3 regions of the Cytobacillus sp. OWB-43 genome follow, and region 2 is predicted to be linked to each of the others. Evidence: riboswitches for the same ligand, from Rfam matches in the RefSeq annotation. Region 2 holds a riboswitch; each other region holds the start of a gene.

Region 1 (6,366 bases), 390 kb from region 2:
AGTGTAATCACACCTAACCCTTTATCATTTACTGTGAAGAGTACTTCATCTGTCATACAATCTCTCCTTTCGTTTTTTTAAAACCAACGTTCAGTTACAACTTTCTTTCTTGTATAAAATTGAACACCATCTTTTCCGTTAGTTCCTAAATCTCCATAAAATGATGATTTGTTACCAGCAAAAGAGAAAAAGGCCATAGGAGCAGGTACATTCACATTTACACCAATCATGCCTGCATCAATCTTCTCCCTGAAAATTTGTGCTTCTTTACCACTGGATGTATAAATAACAGCTCCGTTGGCAAATTTTGATTGGTTCGTTAAAGCGATGCCATCTTCAAATGTTTTTACTCTAACGACACTTAAGACCGGTGCAAAAATCTCATCTTGCCAAATTTTCATATCGGATGTTACATTGTCAAATATTGTTGCACCTACATAATAACCATCTTCTGTCGTCTCTGTATCCCTGCCATCTACGATTAAATGGGCCCCTTCAGATACCCCTGAGGCGATATATTGTAACACACGGGATTTATGAGTGTCACGAATGAGTGGTCCAACAAAATGCTCTTCAAAGCGACCATCCCCGACAGTAAGTTTTTTCGTTTCTGCTACGAGTAGGTTCATAAACTCATCTGCTATATCTTCTACAACGGCTACCACAGAACAAGCCATACATCGTTCCCCACTACTTCCAAACGCTGCGCCAATAACACCTTGAACCGTTTTTTCTAGATGACAACTAGATGTTATAACTGCGTGATTTTTCGCACCAGCTAATGCTTGGACTCTCTTTCCGTGAGCGGTGCCTGTTTGATAAACATGTTTGGCTACCGGCTCTGACCCAACAAAAGAAATTGCACGAATTTCTGGATGATCTAATAAGCGATTAACCACGTCTTTTCCCCCATGTACAAGGTTTAATACACCCTTAGGAAAACCTGCATCATAGAATAACTCGACGAGTCTACCAGCCAAGATCGGCGTTCTTTCTGAAGCTTTCAGTATAAATGTATTCCCACAAGCGATTGCCAGAGGAAACATCCATAAAGGAACCATCATTGGAAAGTTAAAAGGGGAAATCCCAGCAACAACACCAAGCGGATAGCGCCAAATTGAGCCATCTATCCCTTCGGCAATACTAGGAAGAGCATCTCCCATCATTAAATTAGGAGTGGAGGTTGCGAGTTCAACGACTTCAATTCCTCTTTGTACCTCACCACGCGCATCTTTTAATGTTTTTCCATTTTCCTCTGTAATAATTTGAGCGAGGTTTTCTTTTTCCTCTTTTAACAAATGAAGATATTGGTAAAGCAGACGCGTTCTATTTGGGACGGGTACTTCAGCCCACTTAGGATAGACCGCAGCAGCAGCTTTGACAGCTAAATCAACATCTCCTTTACCAGAAAGGGGGACGTAAGCAATAATTGTCCCATTCGCCGGATTCGGTACGGCTTCCACTTCCTTACTACTTGAATCAACCCATTCACCATTAATATGGTTTTTCATTGTTGGAATTTCTGTTTTAATCATTCCTTCATCCCCGTTTCTTTGGCATTTTTTGTTTGATCATTTTTCACTTTTTCATAAAGAACAGCCATATCTTGGCTTCCATAACCCTCGTTTTCAGCATGTTTGTATATATTTAATAGTAATTCACTAACTGGCAATTGCAATTCGTGTTCCTTGGCTAAATCAAGCGCAAAACCAAGATCTTTATTTAATAACTGCAAAGTAAAACCGGGACGATAATCTTCGTTTGCGATAAAACTTTTATAGTTTCTTTCATATATCCGACTTTGGCCGTAGCTCACATTCAACATCTCAAATAATTGCGCTAAATTAATGTTGCTTTTTTCTGCCAGATTTAAGGCTTCGCTTACACCAGCAGTATAAAAACCGATAAGTAAGTTATTGATTAATTTGACTGCAGTTCCGCTTTCAATATGTTCGTTCACATGAAAAATATTCTCTCCAAGAATATTTAACAATGGTTGGGATTGCTCGAAAGCTTGTTTAGGACCACCGACCATAATGGTTAAAGTACGATTTTCAGCACCGATTACACCCCCACTGACAGGAGCAGCAAGAAAATGAATCCTCTTCTTTTTTGCTTCTTCTGCTAATTTTTGATTCAAGCTAGGAGCAACAGTACTTGTATCAATCAGGACAATGCCTTCCCGTCCTTTTGTAATCAATCCTTCCTCACCTAAATAGATTTCTTCCACCGCTTTCATTGAAGGTAAGCTTGTGAAAATAAAATTTACTTGCTTTATGATATTATTGATAGATAATCCAATCACACCTCCTGACCTTAGCAATGCCGCTTCAGCATCTTTGTTAAGGTCGACACCGTACACTTCATTGCCTTCTGATAATAAGCTTTGCGCCATCGGTAAACCCATATTCCCTAAACCAATAAAACCGATTTTCTCACCCATCATTTTAGCTCCCTTCATTTCAGTAATTTTGGTTGATCAATAAGTATTTGTGCTAATTGCCTTTTTTTCAATAACAGATTGCTGTAGAGTGGGATTTGGTAATTTTCAATGTTTGCGAAAGCAACGAATCGTTCTTTTTCATCAAGTATCGCTGCTGAAATCAGGCTAATCGTTTGTTGTTTCAAATATTGAAAGCATTGTTCGCATATAATATCAGTCGCTAAATCTTTCCACTTTTGAATTTGTTTTCGATGTTGCAGTTTTGACGTCCGCATATAAGTCGCTTCCATTGTATATAATTCTGTGATGATATTAGCTAAAAGACGTGCATACTGCTGTTCTCTATTAATATCAATCTTTGCATTTGAAACCGCTTCCAAAGACAGCGATAACAGTTCTTTTCCTAACTCAATAAATTGGCTGTTTCTATCTCGGTGTAATGGTGTCGGGGTATTGATTGTGATACCTTTAGATGAGTGTTTGTGAAGTAAGTTTTTTGCTATGGTTAAGCGATTGATTTCGTTTGTTCCTTCAAAGATACGACTGATTCGAGCATCCCTATATAGTCGCTCAACATCGTAATCTCTCATATAACCGTATCCACCGTGAATTTGAACGGCCTCATCTGTTACATGCCCAAGCATTTCAGAGCATCGTACTTTGTTTATGGCACATTCCATTGCGAATGCTTTTAAAGAGGTGATTCCTTCATCCGTTGGAGCTTGATCAATCATATCTGCTGTGCGATAAGCGGCACTTTCACTTGCATAAATAGATGTCACCATTTCAGCTAATTTTTCTTGTATCAACGTAAATTCAACCAGCGCTCTATCAAATTGTTGTCTCTCTTTCGCATAGCTAAGAGAAAAGTTGAAGGCTTGTTTAGCTGTGCCAATATTCGAGAAAGCTAGCTTCAATCTAGCTAGATTTAATATATTCATGGCAACTTGATGACCGTTTCCTTTTTCTCCTAGTATATTAGCGGATGGCACAACGACATCTTCCAATATAAGAGTAGCTGTTGATGATCCATGAATACCCATCTTTTCTTCTTCTGCACCAATAGATACGCCTGCTGTGTTTTTTTCAACAATAAAAGCAGTCATCCTGTCATTTGTTTGGCAAAACACAACAAACACATTTGCTATGTGAGCATTGGTAATCCATTGTTTTTCCCCATTTATTATCCAACTATCACTCTTGCTGTTGTAAATAGCTCTTGTTTTAGGTGAAAGTGCGTCTGATCCAGCTCCTGCTTCCGTTAAGGCATAAGCACCAATCCAATCCCCAGAGATGAGTTGTGGTAAATACTTTTGTTTTTGTGCTTCTGAACCAAAATAAACATACGGTAATGTGCCAACACCTACATGAATATTATAGGAAACACTAAAAGCCCCACCGTATCCTATCTTTTCAGCAATAAGCCCGGATAATTTTTTACCAAGTGCAAACCCGCCATAATCTTCAGGTACATCAATAGCAAGTAGACCAAGTTCCCCTGATTTTTTAAACAGATTCTTAGCCACTTCATAGTTCTTATTTTCTAATGAATCCATTTGGGGCAACACATCATTCTTAATAAATAATTCTGCCGTTTGTGCAATGAGTTGTTCCTCTTCAAGAAAATCTTCAGGAGAAAAAATATCTCCCTTTTCTTCTAGCGTTTTTTTTAGCTTCGCCATCGTGCACTCCCTTTACATCTTTCTATCTCCTTTGATTGAGCGCTTGCTCAAATCAGTAGTAAGAAGCAAACCTCCTTCAAACAAAAAACAACTCCTATTAAAAGAAGTTGTTAAGTAACGAGTGGACAAACAAATAAACATGTGTAGTGTTATATACATGTTCTTCTATCCGCACTTAACACCCCCTATCCGCGTAGGTAATGATGTTGGCTAAAACAGGCAGGTCTCCTGGCTTATGGTCGTGGCGGATTTGCTCCTTCCCCATTCAATAATGAATAAGTGGTTATGTACAATCCGCTCGCAAATACAGTTGCGGGACAGCACCGGAGTCTAACCGGTTTCCCTTTTAAGCTTGATGAACAAGCACCTGTTTATTTAGCTTATTTAGTTTTCACACTAACAATATATCAATTTTTCGGAAAATTTACAATTTATTTTTTAGAATATGTATTCTCAGCTTAAAACGATGAAAAAGTTAGGCTCTTTATCATTTTTCTTCCAACCACAATATAAGCTAGATTCATTGATTGAATCCACTCCTACAACCCGAGTAGAAGAAGGTCAAATTCTTCATTTTGACCTCGTTTTATGTAACATGAAAGGTTAAATAAATTTACCCCCTAAAAGAGAAACACGCCTCCTAGATTGCAGAGGCGTGTTTTTCAAGTTTACTTAAATAAGTTAAGAAGTTTCTCGAAGAATCCTACTTTATCTTTTGTTTCTTTAACATCTTCTTTGTTATCTTTTATTTTAATCTTATCTGTTTGAATGACAAATTGGACTAGTTCCAACTTATCATTATTTTTATCTGATACAAAAGAAATTGGCTCATAATCAGATTTATCATATTGCGATATCATTTCATCAACTTCTTTTGTCACCTCATCAGGAATGCCTTTAGTTGCATCATGTAATTGTCCAGTTCCATTATGAAGCGAGCTAGCTCCTTTCGTTAGTTGCTCAGCTCCAGATAGAGAACCGCTAATTCCTTCATGGATGTCATTATATGATGTACTTAATTCAGAAACACCGCCTGTATAAGCAAGTAACCCTTGGTGGAATTGATTATAGTTAGATACCATTTCTTCAACACCAGATGTCAATTGTTTTAAACCTTCATCAATGTCAATTTGAAGAATAGATTCATCTATATTAGATGATATTGCACGGAGGTTACCTGCTGCTTCTCTCATTGATTGACTAAAGGTTGATAGAGGTTCAACCATGTCTGTAAGGTTATCTTTGGCTAGTAGTAGAACTTCTTGAGCAACTTTTGTCCCTCTATAGGTTTCTACCAATTGATCAATTACCTCTTTATCCGCATTACTTTCATATAATTTATTTATCTCTTTATCTGAAATTTGGTTATCTGGTATCTGCTCCAGAGCACGGTTGATTTGTGTTTTTACCTCATTGTAATTAACAACTACTTGGTCTACATCATTAGCTGCTTGTTCTAGATTATCCGTCACCTCAGGCAGATCGATTGTTACATTCTCGAGTTCCCCAATACCACTCACGCCACTGGCTTGTTTAATCTCATCTTTAATCAATGATAAAGTATTATTTATTTGTGCTGATCCTTCAGTTAATCGGTCACCAGACTGACTTAATTCATTTAGTCCTTTTTTATATTGTGCAGACCCACCCTCTAATGACCGTAAGCCTGATGAAAGTTCATTCATTCCTATTTCTAAGTCTCCGACACCATGATGAATGTCACCAATTGCCTCAGTTAATGAGTGAAATTCACTCGTCAATTCTTCAGTATCTGGGCTATCAATGGCAAGTGAAGCAGGTAAAGCAGATATTTGCACACCTTCTGTTTCAAAATGATTTGTTTCTGCCTCAATCGTAAATACTTCTTCCTGCTCAGGCATAACGGTAAAAGTGAGCTGCTTATCTTTGCCGGATTGTGCAACAGTGGCATTCTCAGCTTTTATATCCTTAAATTTTTCAGTGTTCAGCGGTACGCTAATTTGCAGCATATAATTTTCAGAGAATGAAGAACGCTTACCTTCATTCGCTTCTACAGCAATTTCCATTTTTATATCGCCAGATTTACCAGCTAAATTTTCTGGATTAATCTTTTTATTATTAAGGTAATAATTAATTGTAAAACGCCAAGGTAACTCAGAGTTATTTGGTAAGTTTCCTTGATAATAATAATTTTCTTCTCTTGCTTGTAATGTGATCTGATTATTTTCTTTGCTAATTTTTGATGTGTCAGTTAGATTTTTA
Region 2 (6,366 bases):
AGGCGATTGAATATCATGTGAGATATTTGTAATAAATTCTTTGCGCATTTCATTTGCTGCTTCTAATTTTTTCGTCATTTTCATAAAACTTTGAGTAAGAGAACCAATTTCATCTTTTCTATTAGTATGTAACTCAATACTGTACTCTCCATTAGCAATTACTGTTGTTGCTTCATTTAACTTTCTAATCGGCTTTACAATATACTTTGTACTGATGAACACGAATAAAATACTTAATAAGAGGATACCAATCAATAACCAAGCAAACATAATGTGCATTTCGCTAAATAAAAGGGAAATGTCAGGTCTGAGAAAAAGAGCATACTCCCTTCCTTGATAAGTAAATGGTACACCGACAGTATTTTTAAGTTCGTTAGCAAAAAAACCGGTCACAAATGTAGCATGTGGAAAGAGATTAATACCGTGATAAATCCGACCATTCAAGACTTGTTGAACAGCAGCACTACTTAAATTATGTTCGCGATACTCCGCTCCATAAAAAGATTCCTCTCCAAGACCATCAGTTACAAATATTTGATAACCAAAAGAGCTGATATGCGTAAGATATAGTTCCTTATTGATTTGTGGATTCTCCTCCATGAAGGTAATAGTAGCTTTCGCCATTTCTGTCACTTTGGCATCGTTTTTGGGCTTTAATGTTTGTTGATAATATGCATTGCTCAAAATAAATGAAATGACACTGCTTAGAAGCATAATACAAATGGTTGTGAGAGCAATTTTTGAGTAAAGTGTTTTCATTTGGCTATCTCCAATGAATAACCGATACCACGAATCGTTTTTATTATTACATCCACCTCTAACTTAGATAAGCGGCTACGTAAACGTTTAATATGTACATCAACGGTCCTTTCATCCCCAGAAAAATCAATGCCCCAGATTTGTTCAATTAATTGCTGTCTACTGTACACTCTATTTTGGTTAGCGGCCAGAAAATATAATAACTCAAATTCCTTCAGTGGTAATAGATAGGTTTTATTGCTCACTTCAATTTCATAGCTTTTTTTATTGATATATAATCGGTCGAGCTTGATACTCGTTGTTCCTACCTTACCATATCTTCGTAATAAAGCATTGACACGGAATAATAACTCTTTCGGCTCAAATGGCTTTACCACATAATCATCTGTACCGACTGAAAATCCCTTTGCTTTATCATCTAATTGTCCCTTTGCCGTAAGCAGGATAATCGGGAGGTCAAAATCCCTACGAATCGTTTTTGTTAGTTGATAGCCATCCATGTTCGGCATCATTATATCCGCAATAACAAGATCGACTACTTCCGTTTCTAATATTGCCATCGCATCCTGTCCATCTTTTGCCTCAGTGGTGTGATAGCCTTCTTTTTGTAAACTATCCTTCATTAAATAGCGAACATGTTGATCATCATCAACAATTAAAATTTTTCTCACAAGAAACACCTCTTCTTCTTAAAGCTTATCATTTCTTCAATTATTAAGAAGAAATAATAAACCTTGCATATGATATGCAAGGTTTATTATAAAACTTATAATTCATCAAATCCATTATCGACTTGATTCACTTTTGTATATTGTCTTGATTTTTGTTCGAAGAAATCAGATTTGCCTTGATCTACCTCTTCATAAGCAACAATCCAACGGAGTGGATTTTTACGAAATCCTTCAAACGGTCGTTCAAATCCTAATTGATTACTGCGGACATTGGCATAAAATTTGATGTATGCTTCAAGGTCAGTAATAAGAATACCATCCATTTTATCACCGATTACCTCACGTGCCCATTCAATTTCGAGATCTGCAGCTTTTCTAAAGGTATCTTTTACAAATTGTTGCAATTCTGGTGTGTTTAATTCAGGATGCTCGTTTAAGATTTCTTTAAAGATTTTTACAAACAAATCAACGTGAATTTGTTCATCACGATTAATATAGTTAATCATCGTTGATGTAGATACCATTTTTTGATTTCTCGCTAAATAATAGAAGAAAGCGAAACCGGAATAGAAGAATAAGCCTTCTAATACTACATCATAAACGATTGATTTTAACATATTTTCCGCCGTCGGTTCTTTTACAAAATCTTTATAACCATTTGTAATAAAATCATTTCGTTCTCTTAATGTTGGTTCTGTACGCCAATAATCGAAGACCTCATCTTGCTTACTTTTTGAAACGATCGAAGAAAGAATATAAGAATACGAGTGATTATGAATAACTTCTTGTTGTGCAAGAATAATCATTAACGCTGAAAGACTAGAATCTGTTAAATAATCTGCTGTCTTCCCAGCATAGTCAGTTTGAATGCTATCTAGTAACGCTAGTAAACCGATAATCTTTAAAAAGGCTTCTTGTGCGTCCTCAGATAACTCAGGGAATTGCTTAATATCTTGAGACATATTAATTTCAAATGGTGTCCAGAAATTAGATAACATCTTTTTATATTTAGGGTAAGCCCAGGAAAATCTTACATCATCCCAGTTTAAAACGTTCGAACATTCTCCATTAATAATACCTGTTGAACGGTTTGGTGCTTCATGATTCATAATGGGACGTTTATTTAAAGTGTTCATTTATTTCATTCTCCTCTCGGTGAAATCAGCTAGAGCATGATTCACAATCTTCAATATCTGTGGAAGTAGAACGTAAATAATACGTTGTTTTCAGCCTGTTTTTCCATGCCGATACGTGAAGATCTAATAATTCTTTAGCTTTAATCGTATTTTTAATATAAAGATTAAATGACACTGCTTGGTCAATATGCTTTTGACGTTTCGCATTTTGAGCAATGCTCCATTTTTGATCGATATGGTAAGCAGATTTATAGTACCACGTAGTTTGAGCGTTTAGGTCTGGTGCAGTTACAGGAATACGATAGTCTTTTTTCTCCTCTGAGTATTGCTTGTTGAAGATTGGATCAATACTCGGTGTACTACCTGCAATTAATGCAGTTGACGCATTTGGTGCTACCGCTTGTAAATAGCCGTTTCTAATTCCTTTTGCTCTCACTTTTTCCATTAGTCCTTGCCAATCAAGTTCGCTATCAGCATTCAGGTAATCTCTTTTTTCGAAATAGGCACCTGTTTGCCAATCTGAACCATTGAATGCGGGGTAGGCTCCCTTTTCCTCAGCTAGATTCATAGAACTTTCAATTGTTAAGTAAGCAATTTTCTCGTAAAGTCGGTCTGCAAATTCTAATGATTCAGGGCTTTCCCAAACGACCTTATTAGTAGCTAATAAATGATGCCAGCCGAAAGTACCTAAGCCAATCGCGCGATATTTTTTATTCGTTAACTGCCCTTGGATAACAGGGATTTTATTAATATCAATTACATTGTCCAGCATTCTTACTTGAATAGGAATCAATCGTTCTATGACTGCTTCATTCACTGCTTTGGCAAGGTTAATAGAAGACAGGTTACATACGACGAAATCTCCAGGTGTTTTCTCGATGACAATTTTACCATCTTTTGTATACTCTTCTTCTCTTGTTGTTACACTTTGATTTTGAACGATTTCAGTACAAAGATTTGTACAATAGATCATACCTGCATGTGCGTTTGCATTCATACGGTTCACTTCATCCCGATAGAACATAAATGGTGTTCCAGTTTCTAATTGACTACGCATGATAGACTTCATAATATCGATAGCAGGAATTTCCTTCTTCGATAGCTCTTCATTATTGACGCATTCTAGATATTTCATTCTAAAAGTACCTGCACCAACTTCTTCATCATAATAATCTTCTAGTGAGAAGCCCATTTTTTGTCGAACCTCATGTGGGTCAAATAAATACCAGTTACTACGCTCTTCTACTTTTTCCATGAATAAATCAGGTAGACATACACCGGTAAATAAATCATGTGTACGTAATCTTTCATCACCATTATTTAACTTTGCATCAAGGAAAGAGAAGATATCCTTGTGCCAAACGTCTAAATAAACGCTAATTGCCCCTTGTCTTTGTCCAAGTTGATCGACACTTACAGCTGTATTATTTAGTTGTTTCATCCATGGAAGCACCCCAGATGAAGCGCCTTTGAACCCTTTAATCATACTACCTCTACTACGAATCTTACCTAAATAAACGCCGATTCCACCACCATTTTTAGATAGTGCAGCAATGTCTGTATTACTGTCATAAATTGAATCTAGACTATCATCAACTGTTTCGATAAAGCAGCTAGATAGTTGTCCCCAATTCTTACCTGCATTAGATAAAGTTGGTGTAGCTACGGTCATAAATAAGTTACTCATTGCCCAGTAAGCTTCTTTTACTAATTGCAGCCGATTTTTTTCTTCTTGATGCATAAGAATCATTGCAATAACCATCCAGCGTTCTTGAGGCAATTCAAAAATCCTCTTTTGGCGATCTTTTGCTACATAACGATCCGTAAGCATTTTGATCCCGAGATAAGTAAAGAGCTGATCTCTTTCAGGGACAATTTCTTTGCCTAATTCATCAATTTCTTCTTTTGTATAACTAGATAATAAAATAGGACTATAAATATCAATATCACTTAATTGTTGAATTAAAGAATGAAAATCACCATAAGCCTGACCACTGTACCCTCGGTTCTCAGCTGCTTGTTGATAAATCTTCTTTAAATATAAATGGGCAGCCACATATGTCCAATCAGGTTCATTAACATTTATGTAAGAAAGACATTCTAGTATTAACTGATCGTAGAAACTATCTAACTCTAAGTGATTTAATTGATCTGCACGCTTTTCTAACGCACTAATTGGTAAGTTGTTGAATTGTTGATATAATTGTTCAAAATTGACTGTCGTATCAATCATTGTTTTCAAATTCCTTCCTCCTTCAAACTATTTCTATCAAATTTAGGCATAAAAAAAACCGCCCCAGTTACACCTTGAGCGGATCAAACGACAGTATAAATACAAGTGTACAATACACTCTTTTCATCAACTGTCGTTTCATCTTCTCAAGCCCCGAAGAATTGAAACTTTTGATTAAGAAGGCAGGTATCCTGGCTTGTGTATCAATCTACTAAGAGCCTTCCCATTCTTTCAAAAGAACAGTGGTTTCCTCTTTTCGTCACACTTACAGTTGCGGGTACAGCTCCGGCTTATCCGGATTCCCATTTTAAGTCCATTTGGACTCCTTCAACCAATTACTATATGTAGTTGTTAAGAAGTAAAAAAATAACTATATATTGTATCTGAGATTGTATGAGTAATCATATCACATCATTTCATAGAATACAATTTATTTCTTTTATCTAAATCTAAAATATACATTTCGTTCTTTTAGCGGTAAATTTAAGACCATAATAAATAATAGCATTTCTTATTTGTGTAAAAAAGTCTTGAAATCCATTAAAAATTGTTCAAGCTGACCAACTCTACTTTTTTACCTTCAAACGAGTATGCTTAAACCAGAAAAGTAATAGTTTTTTGGTAAATAAATTAAAAAATCATAGAATTGTTGAAATAAATCAATGGTGTTAAAGTTGTGGGGCAAAAATTAATTAAAGGTATATTCCATATTAAAAGAAAATAATTTATCTTAAAGGACAAAATTTTTTTACCAATCTTCTTCATGTCTTCTATAAAAATAGAAAAACAAACTAACTATTTAAATTAGCTTGTTTTTCTCATTCAGTTTATTGTATAGAATGTTTTATAGAAATTCATACGGAACTTGTTATTTTTATCTTACACGTTGCAAACGAAGTGCATTTAATACAACGGACACAGAGCTAAACGCCATCGCAGCACCTGCTAACCATGGTGCTAAGAAACCTGCAGCTGCAATAGGAATACCGATTGTATTATAGCCAAACGCCCAAAAAAGATTCTGTTTAATATTACGAATGGTTTTTTTACTCATCATGATTGCATCAGCAATACTATTTAGATCACCACGCATAAGTGTAATGTCTCCTGCTTCCATGGCAATATCTGTACCTGTACCGATAGCCATGCCGATATCGGCAGTTGCTAATGCTGGGGCATCGTTAATACCATCTCCTACCATCGCTACCTTTTTCCCTTGACTTTGTAGCTTTCTTACTTCTTCTGCTTTCGTTTCTGGTAAGACTTCTGCAATGACTTTTGATATACCTACTTCTTTAGCAATGGCTTGTGCGGTTAACTGGTTATCTCCAGTCATCATAATAACTTCTAACCCCATATCATGTAGCCTTTGAATCGCTTCGTTTGATGAATCTTTTATCGTATCAGCTACAGCAAGGAGGCCTTTTGCTCTACCGTTAATAGCCACAAGCATAGCTGTTTTTCCTTCACCTTCTAATTCTTTCATTTGTTTCGAGAACCAAGAGGAGTCTATCCCATTCTCTACCATTAATCTAACTGTACCAATCAGTACATCTTTTCCTGTAAC
Region 3 (6,366 bases), on a different contig from region 2:
ACCAAAGCCTAAGCCAATCAAAGCCCCCGCCACTAATAACATAACACCATTTGATGAATTACTAAGTAAGAATAGACCTACTCCAAATAAAATGAACGCTGGATACATCACGTAATTTGCCCCTTTGCTGTCCATTAATTTACCAGTGAAAGGACGGGATAGTAAGACAGCGATGGCATAGACAAAGAAGAAAAAGCTAGCAGCATTTACTAAGTCCTTTTCAATTGCATAAAAGTTAATAAAAGACAAGACGCTTGAATAACAAAATGCGACTGTTAATGTGACGAGTGCAATTGGAAGTGCCTTTGGTTCAATAAAGCTAGATAATTGAAAAACAGATGATTGAAATTGAGCTTTTTGATCTTCAGTTAACTCTTTCACATTCACAGTTAACCCGATAAGTAGGCCAATAATACCAAGAATCAAACAAAAAATGAAAATCGTATGAAAAGTTGTGTATTGACTCATTAACATACCGATAAAAGGTCCTATTGCTGTCGCTAAAGTATTACTCATACTAAAATAGCCGATTCCTTCACCTTTCCTTGTTTGCGGTATAACTGAAGCGACAATTGTACCACTTGCTGTACTTGCCATCCCTAATGTTAAACCGTGGATAAAGCGGGTAATAAGTAAGAAATTGACATCAATTTCAATAAAATAAAGACTTGTTGATAAACTAAATAATAGTAAGCCAATGATTAAAGTCTTCTTCCGTCCAATACGATCAATATATTTACCGATAAACAATCTTCCTACCAATGTTCCTATAATAAATATGCCAGTAACTAAGCCAGCTTGGCTGGCGGTCGCATGATGTGCTTCAACGGCATACACCGCAATCGTAACCATTAATAAATAAAACACTAATGTTAGAAAAAAGTTTACGGAAGAAACGGTGATAAAGTCCTTGGTCCATAATTTTTCTTTTGTTGAACTCATATTCTTTTCTTCCTCCTTACAAATTGCTTTTAATACTATCAAAAATACGAATACATTCTTCTTGTTCCTCAGGTGTGATTCCCTCTAATATTTCCATTTCGAACTGATCAATCGGAATGCGGATTTTTTTGTATATGCGTTCACCTTCGTTCGTTATTTTCATTTTCTTTTCACGTTTATCCATGCTTGGGATTTTTTCTACATATCCATATTCCTCAAGCTGATTTATGGTCCTCGTAACTGTTGGCTTTTCGACACCTTGATATGCAGCAATCTCTACTAAAGTTGTTGGACCAAAATGGTAGAGATAATAAAGGATTGTCCACTGTGCCCGTTGTAATTGATGTTTCGTTAATAAGCTGTTCAGTCTATTCTCAAAAGGGCGATAAAGCATCATAAAGTGATGAAAGAACCTTTGGCTAGCAATAATAATATTCACCTCATTTAAAATAGTTATCAATGGTAACTAATATACTATAACAAAAAGCCGTCTTGTCTGTCTATGGGCGATAGATTTTTTTCTGTAAAATGGTAAATGTTATGTTAAAATTGTATTTCTTTTAAGATATGTTTGTAGGCGACATTTAAATTGTTATAATAAAAAGTGTTAATTTTAAAGTGAAAAGTAGTGCGATTAAGAAAATAATTGTCAATTTTCTAAAATATTGATATATTTAAATAGAACAATTGAATATTTTCAAAAATAGGTGTAAATAGAATGCTCGCTTGTCTATTTACTTAAAAGGGAAGTACGGTTGGATTCCGTCGCTGTCCCGCAACTGTATTTGCGAGTGATATGAAAGATACCACTGTTTCCTAAAATTGGAGATGGGAAGGTTTCGTATCATGTTGACCATAAGCCAGGAGACCTGCCTGTTTAGTGTAAACATCAATTCCTACGTGGATATAGGAGGTGTTAAGTACGGGTAATGAATACATGCCAAGGTCGCATGTTTATTTTAGTATTCGTTTGAACTTAACAACTTCTTTCTAGAAGTTGTTTTTTTAATGGATTGATATGGTAAAAAGGTGAGCAAGAACGGAGGAAAAAGCTTTGTTTGGAACCGTTCCTTATTATGTGAACATAATGAAATCAACGATCATGATGAACAGCTATTCTGCTGAGAGTTATAGTTTAAAAAGAGTATTAGATCAGTATAAAGAAGACATCCGAACACTCTCTGTAGAAGAAGAGAAGATCCAAATATATTTAAGGAATGCTGAAAGGGCTTACAGCATTGTCAGGCACGATGTAATTGGATGGGAGGAAAATGATTGTGAGCATGGAGGAGAAGTATATACCAGGGTTAGAGGGAATCATAGCTTCTGAGACCAGCATCTCATTTTTAGATACTGTTCATGGAGAGATTGTCATAAAAGGTTATGACTTAATTCAACTTTCAAAAACGAAAAGCTATTTAGATATTATCCATTTACTTCTAGAAGATCAATTACCAACAGACGAGGAAAAAAATTCATTAGCTAATACGTTAAAGTCCTATTATGAAATACCGACGGCCGTAATGGAGGTTTTTACTCATTTACCAAAAGGAACACATCCAATGGATGGGCTCCGCACTGGCATCTCAAGCTTGGCTGGGTATGATACGACCTTAGAAGATAGGTCGAAGCAAGCAAATAAGGAAAGAGCTTATCGTCTACTTGGCGGAGTTCCGACAATTGTAGCTAACAGTTATCGTATATTACAAGGTCTGGAGAGAATTGAACCGGATAAAACCCTATCATATAGTGCCAACTTTTTCTATATGTTAACTGGTAGAGTACCTTCCGATTTAGAAGAAAGAGTATTTGACCAATCATTACTTTTATATAGTGAACATGAAATGCCAAACTCAACATTTGCAGCAAGAGTAATTGCTTCCACGCAATCCGATCTATTTGGAGCGTTAACGGGCGCAGTTGCAAGTTTAAAAGGTAGCTTGCATGGCGGTGCAAATGAAGCGGTTATGTACATGTTGAATGAAGCGGAAAGTGTCGCTGGCTTGGAAGGTCTCTTCTATAAAAAACTATTTAAAAAAGAAAAGATTATGGGCTTTGGTCATAGAGTTTATATGAAAAAAATGGACCCAAGAGCATTAATGATGAAGGAAGCTCTACAGGAGTTATCCATACAAAATGGAGATGATTCGTTGCTTCGAAAATGTGAAGCAGGAGAAAGAATCATGGAAGTTGAGAAAGGGCTATACCCTAATTTAGATTATTATGCCGCACCGGTATATGGCATGTTAGGAATTCCTATCCCACTTTACACACCGATTTTCTTTAGTGCAAGAACGGTTGGTTTATGTGCCCATGTCATTGAACAGCATGAAAACAACCGCTTATTTAGACCGCGGGTCATTTATTCAGGTGCACGTCATACTTTACCAAATTGAGGAGGAGTACGAGTAAATGCTGAAAACGAATGAAAAGGTTGAAACCGATGTTATTTTAACGGAAATTGCTGATTATGTATTGGATTATGAAATAACAAGTGAAGAGGCTTATCGCACGGCACATTATATCTTGCTCGATACAATTGGTTGTGGAATATTAGCGCTTGATTATCCTGAATGTACAAAACTACTTGGTCCTGTTGTGCCAGGAACGGTTGTACCTAATGGAACAAGAGTCCCTGGTACATCATTTGAATTAGACCCCATTAGAGGTGCATTTAATATTGGCTGTATGATTCGCTGGCTGGATTACAATGATACATGGTTAGCTGCTGAATGGGGGCATCCTTCTGACAACCTTGGTGGTATTTTGGCAGTTGCAGATTATTTAAGTAGGCAACGTCTTTCAGTTGGTAAAGAGCCAGTTAAAATGATTGAAGTCCTGGAAATGATGATCAAGGCTCATGAAATTCAAGGAATATTAGCGCTAGATAATAGTTTAAATCGCGTGGGTTTAGATCATGTACTGTTTGTTAAAGTGGCAACAACTGCTGTTACGGCAAAGATGCTTGGTGCAACAAAAGAAGAGGTGATTCATGCATTATCACTTGCATGGGTGGATAATTCTGCATTAAGGACATATCGTCATGCGCCAAATACGGGTTCAAGAAAATCATGGGCTGCTGGAGATGCGACAAGTAGGGGTGTTCAGTTAGCTATGATGGCTGTGAAAGGTGAAATGGGCTATAACAGTGTCTTATCTGCACCTAACTGGGGATTTGAAGACGTTCTGTTTAAAGGGCAAAAACTTACCCTACAAAGAGAGTTAAGTGCTTATGTAATGGAAAATGTGTTATTCAAAGTTTCTTATCCGGCAGAATTTCACGCGCAAACTGCAGCGGAGTGTGCCGTTTCACTTCATCAAAATGGCGATGTGGGTGATTTAAGCGATATCGATCGAATTACGATTACCACACATGAATCAGCGATTAGGATTATCGATAAAACAGGTCCATTACATAATCCAGCTGACCGCGATCACTGTATTCAGTACATTACAGCTATTGGTTTATTAAAAGGAAATATTCGCGCTGAGGATTATGGGGATGATGTAGCTAGCGACCCCCGAGTAGACACCTTACGAGAGAAGATGGAGGTAGTGGAAGATCTGCAATACTCGAAGGATTATTTAGATCCGAACAAGCGCTCAATCGCTAATGCAGTTCAAATCCATTATAAGGATGGAACTTCTTCTGAGAAGATTGAATGTGAATATCCATTAGGTCATCGATTCCGCCGTGACGAAGCGATTCCAAAAGTATTGCAGAAATTCGAGTATAATATTAAAACTCATTTTTCAAACAAGGCACAAAAAAGCATTGCTGGAGCTATTTCCGATCAAGAAACGTTAAAAGAGATGGCAGTAAATGAATTTATGAATTTATTCTTAATCTAGGAGGGGATGCAAGATGGCATGGATTGTTCATAAACCTGTGACTCAACAAGATTTAGCTGAGCAATTTCGTTCAAAAATGCTAGATAAGAATATATTGCAAATACCTGGGGCGCATGATGCAATGGCAGGCTTAATGGCAAAACAAGCAGGCTTTCATGCTCTGTACTTATCAGGCGCTGCATATATGGCAAGTAAAGGACTGCCAGACTTAGGTATGGTTACATCTACTGAGATGGCAGAAAGGGCGAAAGAAATTATTCGAGCAACTAATTTGCCATTACTTGTTGATATTGATACAGGGTTCGGTGGGATATTAAATGCGGCAAGAACAGCTGTAGAAATGCAAGAAGCTGGAGTGGCTGCTGTGCAGATAGAGGATCAAAAGTTACCGAAAAAATGTGGCCATTTAAATGGAAAACAGCTTGTAACATCAGAAGAAATGATACAAAAAATTAGAGTAATTAAAGAAGTTGCCCCTCATCTAATGATAATAGCAAGAACAGACGCACGAGCGGTGGAAGGACTTGATGAAGCGATTGAACGAGCGAAAGCATATGCAGAAGCTGGAGCGGACGCTATTTTCCCAGAAGCATTAAAAACGGAAGAAGAGTTTAGTCTATTTTCACAAGCGATTTCAATTCCTTTACTAGCAAATATGACTGAATTTGGTCAGACACCTTACTACTCAGCGGATGAATTTTCACAAATGGGCTTTCAAATGGTTATCTACCCTGTTACTTCATTAAGAGTGGCAGCGAAGGCATATGAAAACGTTTTTAATATCATTAAAGAAACAGGGTCACAAAAAGATGCACTTGCTAATATGCAAACAAGAAAAGAACTATATCAAACAATCAGCTATGATGATTTTGAAGAATTAGATGATACATTAGCAAAAACTATATTGACAGAAGAATAATTGTATAGGCGTTCGGTTATACAGCCGAGCGTCAACCTTCCTTAATTATTTTACTTCATAAAAGATTAGGAGAAATGAAAAAATGAACGCAAGGAATGAAATAATTATACAGCACCTAATTGGGGAAATGGCCAGTAATAAATACTTTATTAATGTGTTATTGCATAAACAAGAAACGCTCAATGATAACCTTATTTGGCTTATGATGAAGTTGAAAAAGCGTGGTGAAATGAAAATCACGGATATCTCTACAGATTTCTATATGTCCCCAGCAGCTGCAACGAATATGAGTGATAAATTAAAGGTACTTGGTTTTGTAACTAAAAGTAGAGCACATAATGACCGTCGAATTGTTAGTGTTCGTTTAACACAAGAGGGAGCGGCCTATATTAATGCCTTATTTAATACTTATTCGTATGAACAATTATGTTCTCTTCAACAGCAAATATCTACCATCAATACTTCTCTTGAAAAAATAGCAAAAATTATCTAATGCTTTTTTTCCCGAATAAAAGAGGATAAGGTCATTTAACAGTAGGTTCTGTTTTACTCACCTTATCCACTTTTATATATTCTTTCGGATATCGTTCATATAATACTTGAAAGCCATAATTAATTAATGCATAGGCGAAGGCAGAAATAAATAATGAAAA

Evidence for each region. A riboswitch is a leader RNA that binds a small molecule or an ion and turns the genes downstream of it on or off. The one in region 2 is predicted to bind cobalamin.
Region 1: linked by a shared signal. The riboswitch ahead of U9M49_RS04410 (acyl-CoA dehydrogenase family protein) and the one ahead of U9M49_RS06165 (ribonucleoside-diphosphate reductase subunit alpha) in region 2 are both predicted to bind cobalamin.
Region 3: linked by a shared signal. The riboswitch ahead of U9M49_RS13500 (hypothetical protein) and the one ahead of U9M49_RS06165 (ribonucleoside-diphosphate reductase subunit alpha) in region 2 are both predicted to bind cobalamin.

What each region holds. Positions count from the first base shown of each region.
Region 1 is NZ_JAYEFF010000001.1:887,271-893,636, forward strand. Features, by position in the region: gene U9M49_RS04395 (enoyl-CoA hydratase/isomerase family protein) at 1-56, opposite strand, end outside; gene U9M49_RS04400 (CoA-acylating methylmalonate-semialdehyde dehydrogenase) at 78-1,535, opposite strand; gene U9M49_RS04405 (NAD(P)-dependent oxidoreductase) at 1,532-2,443, opposite strand; gene U9M49_RS04410 (acyl-CoA dehydrogenase family protein) at 2,458-4,125, opposite strand; cobalamin riboswitch at 4,326-4,511, opposite strand; gene U9M49_RS04415 (YhgE/Pip domain-containing protein) at 4,794-6,366, opposite strand, start outside.
Region 2 is NZ_JAYEFF010000001.1:1,274,589-1,280,954, forward strand. Features, by position in the region: gene U9M49_RS06150 (HAMP domain-containing sensor histidine kinase) at 1-759, opposite strand, end outside; gene U9M49_RS06155 (response regulator transcription factor) at 756-1,430, opposite strand; gene U9M49_RS06160 (ribonucleotide-diphosphate reductase subunit beta) at 1,526-2,566, opposite strand; gene U9M49_RS06165 (ribonucleoside-diphosphate reductase subunit alpha) at 2,592-4,799, opposite strand; cobalamin riboswitch at 4,963-5,143, opposite strand; gene U9M49_RS06170 (heavy metal translocating P-type ATPase) at 5,674-6,366, opposite strand, start outside.
Region 3 is NZ_JAYEFF010000003.1:165,415-171,780, forward strand. Features, by position in the region: gene U9M49_RS13490 (MFS transporter) at 1-942, opposite strand, end outside; gene U9M49_RS13495 (MarR family winged helix-turn-helix transcriptional regulator) at 959-1,402, opposite strand; cobalamin riboswitch at 1,631-1,834, shown strand; gene U9M49_RS13500 (hypothetical protein) at 1,997-2,272, shown strand; gene mmgD (citrate synthase) at 2,217-3,338, shown strand; gene U9M49_RS13510 (bifunctional 2-methylcitrate dehydratase/aconitate hydratase) at 3,355-4,794, shown strand; gene prpB (methylisocitrate lyase) at 4,808-5,713, shown strand; gene U9M49_RS13520 (MarR family transcriptional regulator) at 5,796-6,206, shown strand; gene U9M49_RS13525 (hypothetical protein) at 6,238-6,366, opposite strand, start outside.